One region of the Enterobacter sp. PL_is379 genome, then DNA from elsewhere that is predicted to be linked to it. Evidence: predicted binding sites of a transcription regulator. Region 1 holds the regulator's gene; each other region holds the start of a gene.
The links. The regulator PurR, encoded in region 1, represses purine synthesis genes. The targets are predictions, from matches to a motif close to CANGCAAACGTTTGCNTG.
Positions count from the first base shown of each region.

Region 2: the regulator PurR is predicted to act here: its motif matches at 1,104-1,121, upstream of purL (phosphoribosylformylglycinamidine synthase).
Region 3: the regulator PurR is predicted to act here: its motif matches at 1,660-1,677, upstream of pyrD (quinone-dependent dihydroorotate dehydrogenase).
Region 4: the regulator PurR is predicted to act here: its motif matches at 1,572-1,589, upstream of carA (glutamine-hydrolyzing carbamoyl-phosphate synthase small subunit).

Region 1 is NZ_JBVPGT010000028.1:87,987-91,104, forward strand. It holds gene AC0TOY_RS11185 (MFS transporter) at 1-290, opposite strand, end outside; gene cydH (cytochrome bd-I oxidase subunit CydH) at 454-543, opposite strand; gene purR (HTH-type transcriptional repressor PurR) at 841-1,866, shown strand; gene punR (DNA-binding transcriptional activator PunR) at 1,884-2,795, opposite strand; gene punC (purine nucleoside transporter PunC) at 2,910-3,118, shown strand, end outside.
Region 2 is NZ_JBVPGT010000029.1:327,344-330,461, reverse strand. It holds gene mltF (membrane-bound lytic murein transglycosylase MltF) at 1-939, opposite strand, end outside; gene purL (phosphoribosylformylglycinamidine synthase) at 1,207-3,118, shown strand, end outside.
Region 3 is NZ_JBVPGT010000033.1:431,523-434,640, reverse strand. It holds gene zapC (cell division protein ZapC) at 1-388, opposite strand, end outside; gene pyrD (quinone-dependent dihydroorotate dehydrogenase) at 555-1,565, opposite strand; gene ssuE (NADPH-dependent FMN reductase) at 1,814-2,389, shown strand; gene AC0TOY_RS23325 (sulfonate ABC transporter substrate-binding protein) at 2,382-3,118, shown strand, end outside.
Region 4 is NZ_JBVPGT010000032.1:338,667-341,784, reverse strand. It holds gene carB (carbamoyl-phosphate synthase large subunit) at 1-186, opposite strand, end outside; gene carA (glutamine-hydrolyzing carbamoyl-phosphate synthase small subunit) at 205-1,353, opposite strand; gene dapB (4-hydroxy-tetrahydrodipicolinate reductase) at 1,809-2,630, opposite strand; gene ispH (4-hydroxy-3-methylbut-2-enyl diphosphate reductase) at 2,836-3,118, opposite strand, start outside.

The DNA of each region.
Region 1 (3,118 bases):
ATCAGCGTGGTGTAGTCCGGCGAAATGGCCGAAAGCACGTTGCCCAGGGTGAAAATCGCCATCAGGAAAATCAGCGCATTGCGGCGCGCGCGGTGCGAAAGGAGAAGCGTCATCAGCGGCGCCCCCACCATCACGCCGATAGCATAGGCGCTGATTAACATCCCTGCCGCAGGGATCGAGACGTCCACGCCGCGGGCGATGACGGGCAGTAACCCCATCGGGGAGAATTCAGTGGTGCCAATCCCAAAAGCGCCAATCGCCAGGGCCAGCAGGGGAAAATTGATTTTCATGCGTCAACTCCGGATGCCGTGTCATGTGGTGACACAGAACAAAGAAGCGGAAAGCATGACATCAATCACAAAAAATGAGAAGTTAACAAAATGGCAAAAGATTTTTGCCAGAGAAGTAACAATCGGGTCGATCGGGAGGGAGAAGGCTCTCCCTCCGCGTAAATCAGTGCAGCGCAGCCGTCAGACCGGCCGCGACAATCAGAGCCAGCACAATAACGGTGGTGAACAGCGAAAACTTCAGATCGGAACTCATCAATTTTTCTCCTTTTAATCCCCCCACGAAAAGTGAGCCTGCTCATTTTTGCATAATTTACGTCAAAAATCTTCCTGGATTTAGGCTGATAAACACTTTACCTCTTCCCCTTTTCATCAAGATAGGACAAAATTCCACGCTAAATTTATTAGCGTACCGGCCATTGACCCCCTCCTGACGTCCCGTGTCGTTTTCCCGGCGTGCCGCAATTCAAGATTGCGTGATAAGGGTGAGAGAAGGCAAACGTTTACCTTCAAGTTTTTCAGGAGTTTAGGATATGGTCTGGAGTGACATTTAATGGCAACAATTAAAGACGTAGCAAAACGCGCAAACGTTTCCACTACAACCGTATCACATGTAATTAACAAAACCCGCTTTGTGGCGGAAGAGACGCGCAACGCCGTCTGGGCAGCGATCAAAGAGCTGCACTATTCGCCAAGTGCGGTTGCGCGCAGCCTCAAGGTTAATCACACCAAGTCCATTGGATTGCTGGCCACCAGCAGTGAAGCGGCCTATTTTGCCGAGATCATTGAAGCGGTTGAGAAAAACTGCTTCCAGAAAGGTTATACCCTGATTCTGGGCAACGCGTGGAACAGCATTGAAAAACAGCGCGCCTATCTGTCGATGATGGCGCAAAAGCGCGTTGATGGCCTGCTGGTAATGTGTTCCGAGTACCCGGAATCCGTGCTGTCGATGCTCGAAGAGTATCGCCATATTCCTATGGTGGTCATGGACTGGGGTGAAGCGCGCGCGGATTTCACTGATTCCGTTATCGATAATGCCTTCGAAGGCGGCTATATGGCCGGTCGTTATCTGATCGAACGCGGTCACCGCGAGATTGGCGTGATCCCCGGTCCGCTGGAGCGCAACACCGGCGCGGGCCGTCTGGCCGGTTTTATGAAAGCGATGGAAGAAGCGCTGATCAACGTGCCGGAAAACTGGATTGTGCAGGGTGACTTTGAGCCGGAGTCGGGCTACCGCGCAATGCAGCAGATCGTCTCCCAGCCACACCGTCCGACCGCCGTTTTCTGCGGGGGTGACATCATGGCAATGGGCGCGCTCTGCGCTGCCGACGAACTGGGTCTGCGTGTACCGCAGGATATTTCCGTGATCGGGTATGACAACGTGCGTAACGCGCGTTTCTTCACGCCAGCGTTAACCACCATTCACCAGCCGAAAGATTCGCTGGGCGAAACGGCCTTCAATATGCTGATGGACAGGATCGTCAACAAACGTGAAGAGTCGCAGTCCATTGAAGTTCACCCGCGTCTTATCGAACGCCGTTCCGTTGCGGACGGTCCGTTCCGCGATTACCGTCGTTAATCGCTTTACGGGGCCAGCTACGCTGGCTCCCGTAACCATTCCCGGTTTAGCGTTTCGCTGTCTCCCAGATAATCCAGCAGCCAGGCCATCGCAGGCGAGACATCACTTTGCTGCCAGGTCAGGCAGCAGGCCGCATCCGGGAACGGATTCTCCAGCGTCAGCTCAACCCACTCTCCGGTATCGATGCGCGGACGCGCGAAATGAACGGGCACCATCGCGACGCACAGTCCGGCGCTGAGGCACGTCGCCGACGATTCCCAGTCAGGGGCCACCACCCGCCGCTGGTTGTCCAGAAGCCAGGTGATACGCTTGGGCAATGAACGGGAGGTATCCTCCAGCACCAGCGACGGCCAGTTGCGCAGCGTATCATCGCTGAGCGGCCCCTCCATCGCCGCCAGCGGATGATCGCTTGCCACCACGCACTTCCAGCTCAGCATCCCCATATCGCGAAAGGCGTAACGTCCCCCGACCGGGATCGCCTGCGTGGCCCCGATTGCCATCTCTGCCCTGCCGTCCGCCAGCGCATCCCAGACGCCGTTGAACACCTCCTGCGAGACCCGCAGCTCGACATCTGAAAAATGACGATAGAAATCGACGATCATCTGCCGGGTACGTTCCGGCTTAACGATGTTATCCACCGCGATGGAAAGATGCCCCCGCCAGCCGTTAGCGATCTGCTGACACTGTTCGCGGGTGATCTGCATTTTTTTGATAACAGAACGCCCTTCCTTCAAAAACCACGCCCCTGCGGGCGTTAATTCCACATCACGATGGCGCCGCTCAAACAGCGGAACCGCCAGCCACTCCTCCAGCTGACGCACCGTGTAGCTGATGGCCGAAGGGACGCGGTGCAGCTCCTGCGCTGCACCGCTAAAGCTGCCGTTACGCGCGACAGCATCGACCACTTCAAGAGAATAATCTGACCACATTTTCTGCCTGCAAAAAATTTGAATGCACCCGCCAAATATTAGCGTTTCACAAGCGGCTTTGCACTCCCTACACTCTGCGCCAACGTACACCTGCCTCCTCAGGAGAATAAGAGAATGCAACCCAGGAAAGGATTTTTAGTCTGGCTCGGCGGCTTAAGCGTGCTGGGCTTTTTGGCCACCGACATGTACCTGCCCGCGTTTGCCGCGATGCAGGAAGACCTGCAAACCCCTGCGGCGGCCATCAGCGCCAGCCTGAGCCTGTTCCTTGCCGGTTTTGCTTTCGCGCAGCTGCTGTGGGGACCGCTCTCGGATCGCTTTGGTCG
Region 2 (3,118 bases), on a different contig from region 1:
CTGATACGAAATAGCCGCCAGCAGTTTCCAGTCAATCTCCTGGGCGTATTTTTCGAACAGCGGCTGCAGATCTGGCAGGACGCTGTCTACCGCGCGCAGGAAGCTGCGGGTGTCAACGTAGTCAAAGTCGTCACCGTGACCGAGGTACTTCTCCTCCAGGCGCGCCAGGGTACCGTCTTCATTGATGGTGTTGAAGAAATCAAGCATCGCGGCAGAGAAGGTCTGATCGTCATCAAGCTGGCTAAACCAGGTCACAGGCTGCTCGTCGGTGACGTCCAGCGCCACGGCGATTTCAGGATGCACCCGCTGGAACAGGCTGATCGCGACCGAATCGGCGATGGTGTAGGGCACTTTCTGGTCTTTTACCTGCTCCAGCAGCTCCGTCGTGCCGAGTTTCGGATCCACCGTCCAGCTCAGGTCGGGATATTTCTTCTCCTTGAGCTCACGCAGATCGTCAATCACCACGTGGCCAGGCGCAATCGTCAGCTGCCGATCGTCAATCGAGGCCAGCGAACGCGGGCGCAGGCCCCCGACGCGGTAAACCAGCTGCTGCGAAACGGAGTAGTAGGTCGGGCCTGGCTGGTAGTTTTTGCTGCGCTCGCTGTTATACACCAGCCCGGCGGCAAGCATATCGGCATCGTCGTTATCGAGGTCGTCAAACAGCTGGTTGATATTCTGGCGGACGGTGATTTTAAGCTTCACGCCAAGATAATCGGCGAACTGTTGTGCCAGCTCGTAATCCAGACCAATGATTTTACCGTTGATGTCGCTGTAAATCAGCGGAGAGTTGAGGGTACTGACGCGCAATTCCCCCCGCTCCTGAATGGCGGCGATACGGTTTTCGGCTTTGCCGAACCAGGGGATGGAAGGCCAGAGGGCCACTGCCAGCAGCAACGTTACAATGCCGATGAGCAGATAATTAATCTTTAATTTTTTCAATTAGTTAATTCTCTGCGACGCCGGTTGCCTCAGTCTGCTGTAGCCATGTTAATCATAAGGTTTGCCATTGAATGAGCGGCATTTTGCGTAAACTTGCGCCACTTGGCAACCAATTAGAGAGACTGGTCACATCTATTGTTAAATCTCTGTGCAAATTTTATTTCGACGCAAACGGTTTCGTCGGCGCTCAGGATTCTCTATAATGACGCCCGTTTTCCCCCCTTGCGCACACTGTAAGCGCCCCGGCGCTTCGAAGACGAGAGACTTATGATGGAAATTCTGCGTGGTTCGCCTGCACTGTCTGCCTTCCGTATCACTAAACTGCTGGCACGTTTTCAGGCGGCCGACCTTCCGGTAAGCAATATTTACGCTGAGTATGTCCATTTTGCTGACCTGAATGCCCCCCTGAATGCAGAGGAGCGCGTACAGCTGGAACGCCTGCTCAAGTATGGCCCAAGCCTGAGCAGCCATACGCCAACCGGCAAACTGATCCTTGCGACGCCTCGTCCGGGCACCATCTCCCCCTGGTCTTCCAAAGCCACCGACATCGCCCACAACTGTGGCCTGAGCCAGATTAACCGTCTGGAACGCGGCGTGGCGTACTACGTGGAAGCCTCTACCCTGAGCGAAGCACAGTGGCAGGCGGTTGCGGCTGAACTGCACGACCGCATGATGGAGAGCGTATTTGCCTCTCTCGATGACGCGCAGAAGCTTTTCTCTCACCATCAGCCTGCGCCGGTACAGAGCGTAGACCTGCTGGGGCAGGGCCGTCAGGCGCTGATTGACGCCAACCTGCGTCTCGGCCTGGCGCTGGCAGAAGACGAAATCGACTACCTGCAGGATGCGTTCGTTAAGCTCAACCGTAACCCGAACGACATCGAACTCTATATGTTCGCGCAGGCAAACTCTGAGCACTGCCGCCACAAGATTTTCAATGCCGACTGGATTATTGACGGCGAACAGCAGCCAAAGTCGCTGTTCAAAATGATCAAAAACACCATGGAGCAAACCCCTGACCACGTGCTGTCTGCCTATAAAGACAACGCCGCGGTGATGGAAGGTTCCGAGGTGGGCCGCTTCTTCGCCGATCGCGAAGCAGGGCGCTATGACTTCCATCAGGAGCCCGCGCATATCCTGATGAAAGTGGAAACCCACAACCATCCGACGGCGATCTCCCCGTGGCCGGGTGCGGCGACCGGCTCCGGCGGTGAAATCCGTGACGAAGGGGCGACCGGTCGTGGTGCAAAACCAAAAGCGGGTCTGGTCGGTTTCTCCGTTTCCAACCTGCGTATCCCGGGCTTTGAACAGCCGTGGGAAGAGGATTTCGGCAAGCCAGATCGCATTGTGACTGCGCTGGATATCATGACTGAAGGCCCGCTGGGCGGCGCGGCGTTTAACAACGAATTTGGTCGTCCGGCGCTGAACGGTTACTTCCGTACCTATGAAGAGAAAGTGGACAGCCACAACGGCGAAGAGCTGCGCGGCTACCACAAACCGATCATGCTGGCGGGCGGGATCGGCAACATCCGTGCCGATCACGTGCAGAAAGGCGAGATCGTCGTCGGCGCGAAGCTGATCGTGCTCGGCGGCCCGGCGATGAACATCGGTCTGGGCGGCGGTGCGGCCTCTTCTATGGCCTCCGGCCAGTCTGACGCGGATCTCGATTTCGCCTCCGTGCAGCGTGACAACCCTGAGATGGAGCGTCGCTGCCAGGAAGTGATCGACCGCTGCTGGCAGCTGGGCGACGCTAACCCGATCCTCTTCATCCACGACGTGGGCGCGGGCGGTCTGTCTAACGCCATGCCGGAGCTGGTGAGCGACGGCGGCCGCGGTGGTCGTTTCAACCTGCGCGATATCCTGAGCGATGAGCCGGGCATGAGCCCGCTGGAAATCTGGTGTAACGAATCCCAGGAGCGCTACGTGCTGGCGGTTGCCGCGGACCAGCTGCCGCTGTTTGACGAGCTGTGCCGCCGCGAGCGCGCGCCGTATGCCGTCATCGGTGAAGCGACCGAAGAGCAGCACCTGACTCTGAGCGACACCCATTTCGACAACCAGCCTATCGATCTGCCGCTCGACGTTCTGCTCGGTAAAACGCCGAAGATGACCCGCGACGTAACAACCCGTAAAGCGGCGGGCAAAGCGCTGGATCGCCAGGGCATTACCGTAGCTGAAGCAGTTA
Region 3 (3,118 bases), on a different contig from region 1:
CAACCACCAGCAGGCTTACCTCTTCTGCGGTATCGCTCAGATTGACGCTCGCCGCGTCACCCGTTGCCGGGGTCCAGTTCATACCGTGCGGCAGGAAATGCCAGCTTTTCGGCATTTGCGGTTTCAGGAAGCGGATAGCCACCAGCGCATTTAATACCAGCTCGGCACGCTGCTCTTTAGAAAGCACCAGATCGCGGCATTTTTCTTCGAAAGAGAAATAAAGCGCCGCATCGTCAACGCAAAAGCCCGACGGGGAAAACGCGTCCGGGGTTAACATTCGGCGGGCGAAACGAGAGCGAAACAACATGCCATTGGCTAAATCGAGCATCATTCGATCATGCTCGTCGCAAAAATACCAGCGCCAGTTATCGTCAGGTTTAATTCGCATGTTTCTCTCCCGTCCCCGAAACGTCCTGTACTAAAAATGTCCTGATCGCCGCTTCGTTTATAACACCATTAATAAAAGACTATAATGTCTAAATAAGCAACAGTGACGGAATATAAAACAACCAGGGCTGGAAATAAAGCCCTGGTTGTCTGATTAAGAGAAAAGATTAGATATGAGTAACGATTTCTTTAATCAGCGGTGGTCCTTTAAAAATAAAGCCGGAATAGATTTGCACCAGTGACGCACCCGCCGCCATCTTCTCGCGCGCAGCAATCACGGAGTCGATGCCACCGACGCCAATAATCGGCAGGCGTCCTTTTAATTCCGCAGACAGGGCGCGAATAATCTCGGTGCTTTTTAATTGTACCGGACGTCCGCTTAACCCACCCGCTTCGTCACAGTTTTTCATTCCCTGCACGAGGGAGCGATCGAGGGTGGTATTGGTTGCAATCACACCATCAATATTATGGCGAACTAAACTGTCGGCAACCTGGATCAATTCTTCGACAGAAAGATCCGGGGCGATCTTAACCGCGACCGGAACATATTTATGGTGGACCGTCTGGAGTTCATTTTGCTTATTTTTAATGGCGCTCAGAAGATCGTCCAGCGCTTCGCCATATTGTAAGGAGCGCAACCCCGGAGTATTGGGTGAAGAAATATTCACCGCAATATAACCGGCATAGGCGTAGACTTTTTCCATACAAATCAGATAGTCATCTTTACCCTGCTCGACCGGTGTGTCTTTATTTTTGCCGATATTGATGCCCAGAATTCCGTCAAAGTGGGCTTTTTTAACGTTCTCAACAAGGTGATCAACGCCAAGGTTATTAAAGCCCATGCGGTTGATCAGCCCTTCGGCTTCAACCAGGCGGAACAGGCGCGGCTTGTCATTTCCCGGCTGCGGGCGCGGCGTGACGGTCCCGATTTCAATAGAGCCAAAGCCCATCGCGCCCAGGGCATCAATACACTCGCCATTTTTGTCCAGACCAGCCGCCAGACCCAGCGGGTTTTTAAAGGTCAGACCCATGCACTGCACAGGTTTTACCGGGACATTCTGACGCACCAGCGCGGCCAGCGGCGTTCCGGTAATACGACGTAATTGCTGCATTGTAAATTCATGAGCGCGCTCAGGGTCGAGCTGGAAAAGAGCTTTACGAACGAAGGGGTAGTACATGAACTCTCCTGGATTCCCGGTGTGCAAACCGGGAGGGGATTATGGGCGATCCACGCGCGAAAGGGAATTGACCTGCGGCAAAAAATCAGCGTAAAACGCAATCGTTTACCTCCCTGTCTATTTCTTATGCACTTTTTCGCATTTTAATTGCAGATAAATCATTTAGTGGAATAACCGCGCGGTGTCACACTCCTGAAAATTGTTATGAATGTTAGATAAAAGCAAACAATTAGTTATAAGGAGGAAGTATGCGCGTCATTACCCTGGCCGGAAGTCCACGATTCCCTTCGCGCTCCAGCGCCCTGCTGGAATATGCCCGCGAAAAACTCAATGCCCTGGATGTGGAAGTGTGCCACTGGAACCTGCATAACTTCGAACCTGAAGATCTGCTTTATGCCCGTTTCGACAGCCCTGCGCTTAAAACGCTCATCGAGCAGCTTAACGGCGCTGACGGCCTAATTGTGGCAACGCCCATTTATAAAGCCTCTTTTTCCGGGGCGCTGAAAACCCTGCTCGATCTGCTTCCGGAACGTGCCCTGGACGGCAAAGTCGTACTGCCGCTGGCAACGGGCGGTACGGTTGCCCATCTACTGGCCGTGGATTATGCCCTGAAGCCGGTGCTGAACGCGCTGAAAGCGCAGGAGATCCTCCACGGCGTTTTCGCCGATGACTCCCAGGTTATCGATTATCAACATAAACCTCATTTTACGCCGAACCTGCAAACCCGCCTCGATACTGCCCTGGAAACCTTCTGGCATGCTCTGCACCGCAGGGATATCCAGGCGCCGGCGTTTGGTCAGGCTCAAGGAGTCGCACATGTTTAAAACATTAACCCGTATCGGCCTGGCAGGTCTGATGGCGCTTTCCTCGCTGGCCCATGCCGCAGAAACGGCTCCGGAAAGTTTACGCATTGGCTATCAGAAAGGCAGCGTCAGCATGGTGCTGGCGAAAAGCCACCAGCTTCTGGAAAAACGCTTCCCGGACACCAAATTCTCCTGGGTGGAGTTCCCGGCTGGCCCGCAGATGCTGGAGGCCCTGAACGTCGGCAGTATCGATCTCGGCAGTACGGGTGATATTCCGCCGATATTCGCCCAGGCGGCGGGAGCGGATCTCGTCTATGTTGGCGTTGAGCCGCCCAAGCCGAAGGCCGAGGTGATCCTGGTGCCTGAAAACAGCGATATCAAAAGCGTCGCCGATCTTAAAGGGCATAAGGTCGCATTCCAGAAGGGTTCCAGCTCACACAACCTGCTGCTGCGTGCCCTGCAAGAAGCCGGACTCAAGTTCACTGACATTCAACCTGTTTACCTGACGCCTGCCGACGCGCGCGCCGCGTTCCAGCAGAAGAACGTTGATGCCTGGGCCATCTGGGATCCGTACTACTCCGCCGCATTGCTGCAGGGCGGCGTTCGCGTGCTGAAAGACGGCACCACGCTGAAGCAGACCGGTTCGTTCTATCTGGCCGCGCGTCCTTATGCGGAAAAGAACGGCGCATTTATTCAGGGCGTACTGGATACCTTTACCCAGGCCGATGCGCTGACCCAGACCCAGCGCCA
Region 4 (3,118 bases), on a different contig from region 1:
ATCTGCCATTTCCGGGTCGGTCATGATGGTAGCCGGGTTAGAGTTAACCAGGATGACGCGGTAACCCTCTTCACGCAGGGCTTTACACGCCTGCGCGCCGGAGTAGTCGAATTCGCAGGCCTGGCCGATGACGATCGGGCCAGCGCCAAGGATCAGGATGCTTTTTATGTCTGTACGTTTTGGCATTGTCTTCTCGGCTCCTGATTATTTAGCGGTCTTACGGTATTGCTCGATAAGTTCGATGAAGTGATCGAACAGCGGCGCGGCGTCGTGTGGGCCCGGGCTGGCTTCCGGGTGGCCCTGGAAGCTGAACGCTGGCTTATCGGTACGGTGGATGCCCTGCAGGGTGCCATCGAACAGCGACTTGTGGGTCACGCGCAGGTTAGCCGGCATTGAGGCTTCATCGACGGCAAAGCCGTGGTTCTGCGCGGTGATCATCACCGTGTTGTTATCGATGTCTTTCACCGGGTGGTTACCACCGTGGTGGCCGAACTTCATCTTAACGGTGTTCGCACCGCTCGCCAGGGCCAGCAGCTGATGGCCGAGACAGATGCCGAATACCGGGATGTCGGTTTCCAGGAAGGACTTAATGGCGGCGATAGCGTAATCGCACGGCGCCGGGTCGCCAGGGCCGTTGGACAGGAAAATACCGTCCGGATTCATCTTCAGCACGTCTTCGGCAGACGTTTGTGCCGGCACCACCGTCAGGCGGCAGCCGCGGTCAACCAGCATGCGCAGGATGTTGCGCTTGGCGCCGAAATCGTAGGCCACCACGTGGAACGGCAGCTCGCTCTCTTTTTTCGCTTCCGGCAGGTCGCCTGAAAGCGTCCAGCTCCCCTGAGTCCAGCTGTAGGCTTCAGCGGTAGTCACTTCTTTCGCCAGGTCCATGCCGTTCAGGCCCGGGAAGGCTTTCGCTTTTTCCAGCGCCAGCGTCGCATCGAGGTTATCACCCGCGATAATGCAGCCGTTCTGTGCACCCTTCTCGCGCAGCAGACGCGTTAACTTACGGGTATCGATATCGGCAATCGCCACGATGTTATGGCGCTTCAGGTAAGAAGAGAGGTCTTCGGTATTGCGGAAGTTGCTGGCAATCAGCGGCAGGTCGCGAATGACCAGGCCTTGCGCATGTACCTGAGAAGATTCTTCGTCAGCAGCATTGGTGCCGACATTGCCGATATGAGGATAAGTAAGAGTAACGATTTGGCGAGAATAGGAAGGATCAGTGAGGATTTCTTGATAACCGGTCATTGAAGTATTGAAAACGACTTCCCCAACCGCCGAACCCGTTGCCCCTATGGCCCGACCGATAAACTGGGTTCCGTCTTCCAGAACCAATAGCGCTGACTTAATCAAAACACCCTCCAGAGAATATTCACTCACTTTATTTGCATATTAATTCATAACCATGTCATGGATCAATGCAAATGTGTTGCCAGCGGATTTTTGGCAAACGGCGGCATTCTGGGGATTTGGTGGGTAAAAGTCAACTTAAAACGGATATTTTGTTTAGTCTTTTGCAGGCCTGGCGAGAGGAATGAGGCTTAAGCGACAAAAAGATCAGGTAAATCACTGCGGAAAACGCTTGCGCGCTTGGTTTAATAAAAAATCAGCGGATGGAGCATCATAAAGTGGACCAAATGGTCAAAATTTACATTTCAGCAACGTTAAAACGCAGCAATAGATAGTTTTTTATAGGTCTATAGCCTGATTCACATTTAAACAGTCAAAAATAAAAGGGCAATAAAATATTGCCCTATGCAATCAAACAATTACGACTGCAATAACCACATCACGATGGGTAATAATGCTTACAAATTGTTGAGATCAAGCACATCTCGCATATCAAAAAGGCCATCTTTTTTATTTTTCAGCCACAAAGCGGAGCGTACGGCGCCGTTAGCAAATGTCATTCGGCTGGAGGCTTTATGCGTAATCTCGACACGTTCACCAATATCGGCGAACATCGCCGTGTGTTCGCCGACAATGTCACCCGCTCGCACGGTGGCGAAACCAATGGTGCCCGGTACGCGTTCGCCGGTGTGACCTTCGCGGGTATAGACCGCGCACTCTTTTAAATCTTTATCGAGTGCATGCGCAATCGCTTCGCCCATCGCCAGCGCCGTACCTGATGGCGCATCAACTTTGTAACGGTGGTGAGCTTCTACGATCTCAATATCGGTATAGTTGCCCATCACCTTCGCGGCCTTCTCCAGCAGCTTCAGCATGACGTTAACGCCCACGCTGAAGTTTGCGGCGAAGACAATCGCAATCTCTTTTGATGCATCCTGGATAGCCTGCTTACCCGCGTCGTCAAAACCGGTGGTGCCGATCACCATCCCCTTGCCGTGCTGACGGCAAAACGCCAGATGCGTGAGCGTCCCTTCCGGGCGGGTAAAATCGATGAAGACATCGAAGTCCTCTTTTACCGCCTCCAGGCTGCTTTGCACGGTAACGCCCGTGTGGCCTGCGCCCGCCAGCTCACCGGCATCGGTCCCCAGAAGTGAAGAACCTTCACGCTCCAGGGCCGCGCCAAGCGCGACGCCATCCATCTGAAGAGCCGCCTGAATAAGCTGACGGCCCATACGTCCACCCGCGCCCGCAATGGCGACACGGATCTGTGCATCATGCATAGTTATTCTCTTACGTTAAAATGATGTAAACCGTTTTCAGATTAACCAGCCTTGAGAAGCACTGCCAACTGAAAACACCGATAATTAGAATTTAACGTGAAACCGACTTAAATATCAGTAAAAGACATGATTTTGTCGTCACGATAAAGTAACGGTTAAAAAAAAGGCCAGCACAGGAGGTGCTGGCCTTTCATCAGAAAAGGGACTATTCGACTTCGCGGGCATCAATGCGCAGTTCTTTCGGGACTTCGAAAACGATGTTCTCCTCACGTCCTTCCAGCGGCACCGCTTCGCCACCGCCCAGCTCCTGCAAACGGGAAATGACGTTCTGAACCAGAATATCTGGCGCAGACGCCCCGGCCGTCACGCCGACACAGGCCGCATGCTTAACCCACGCTTCCTGAATATCCGACGCGTCATCAATCAGGAACGCTGCCTTCCCCATGCGCTGCGCCAGTTCGGCCAGGCGATTGGAGTTAGACGAGTTT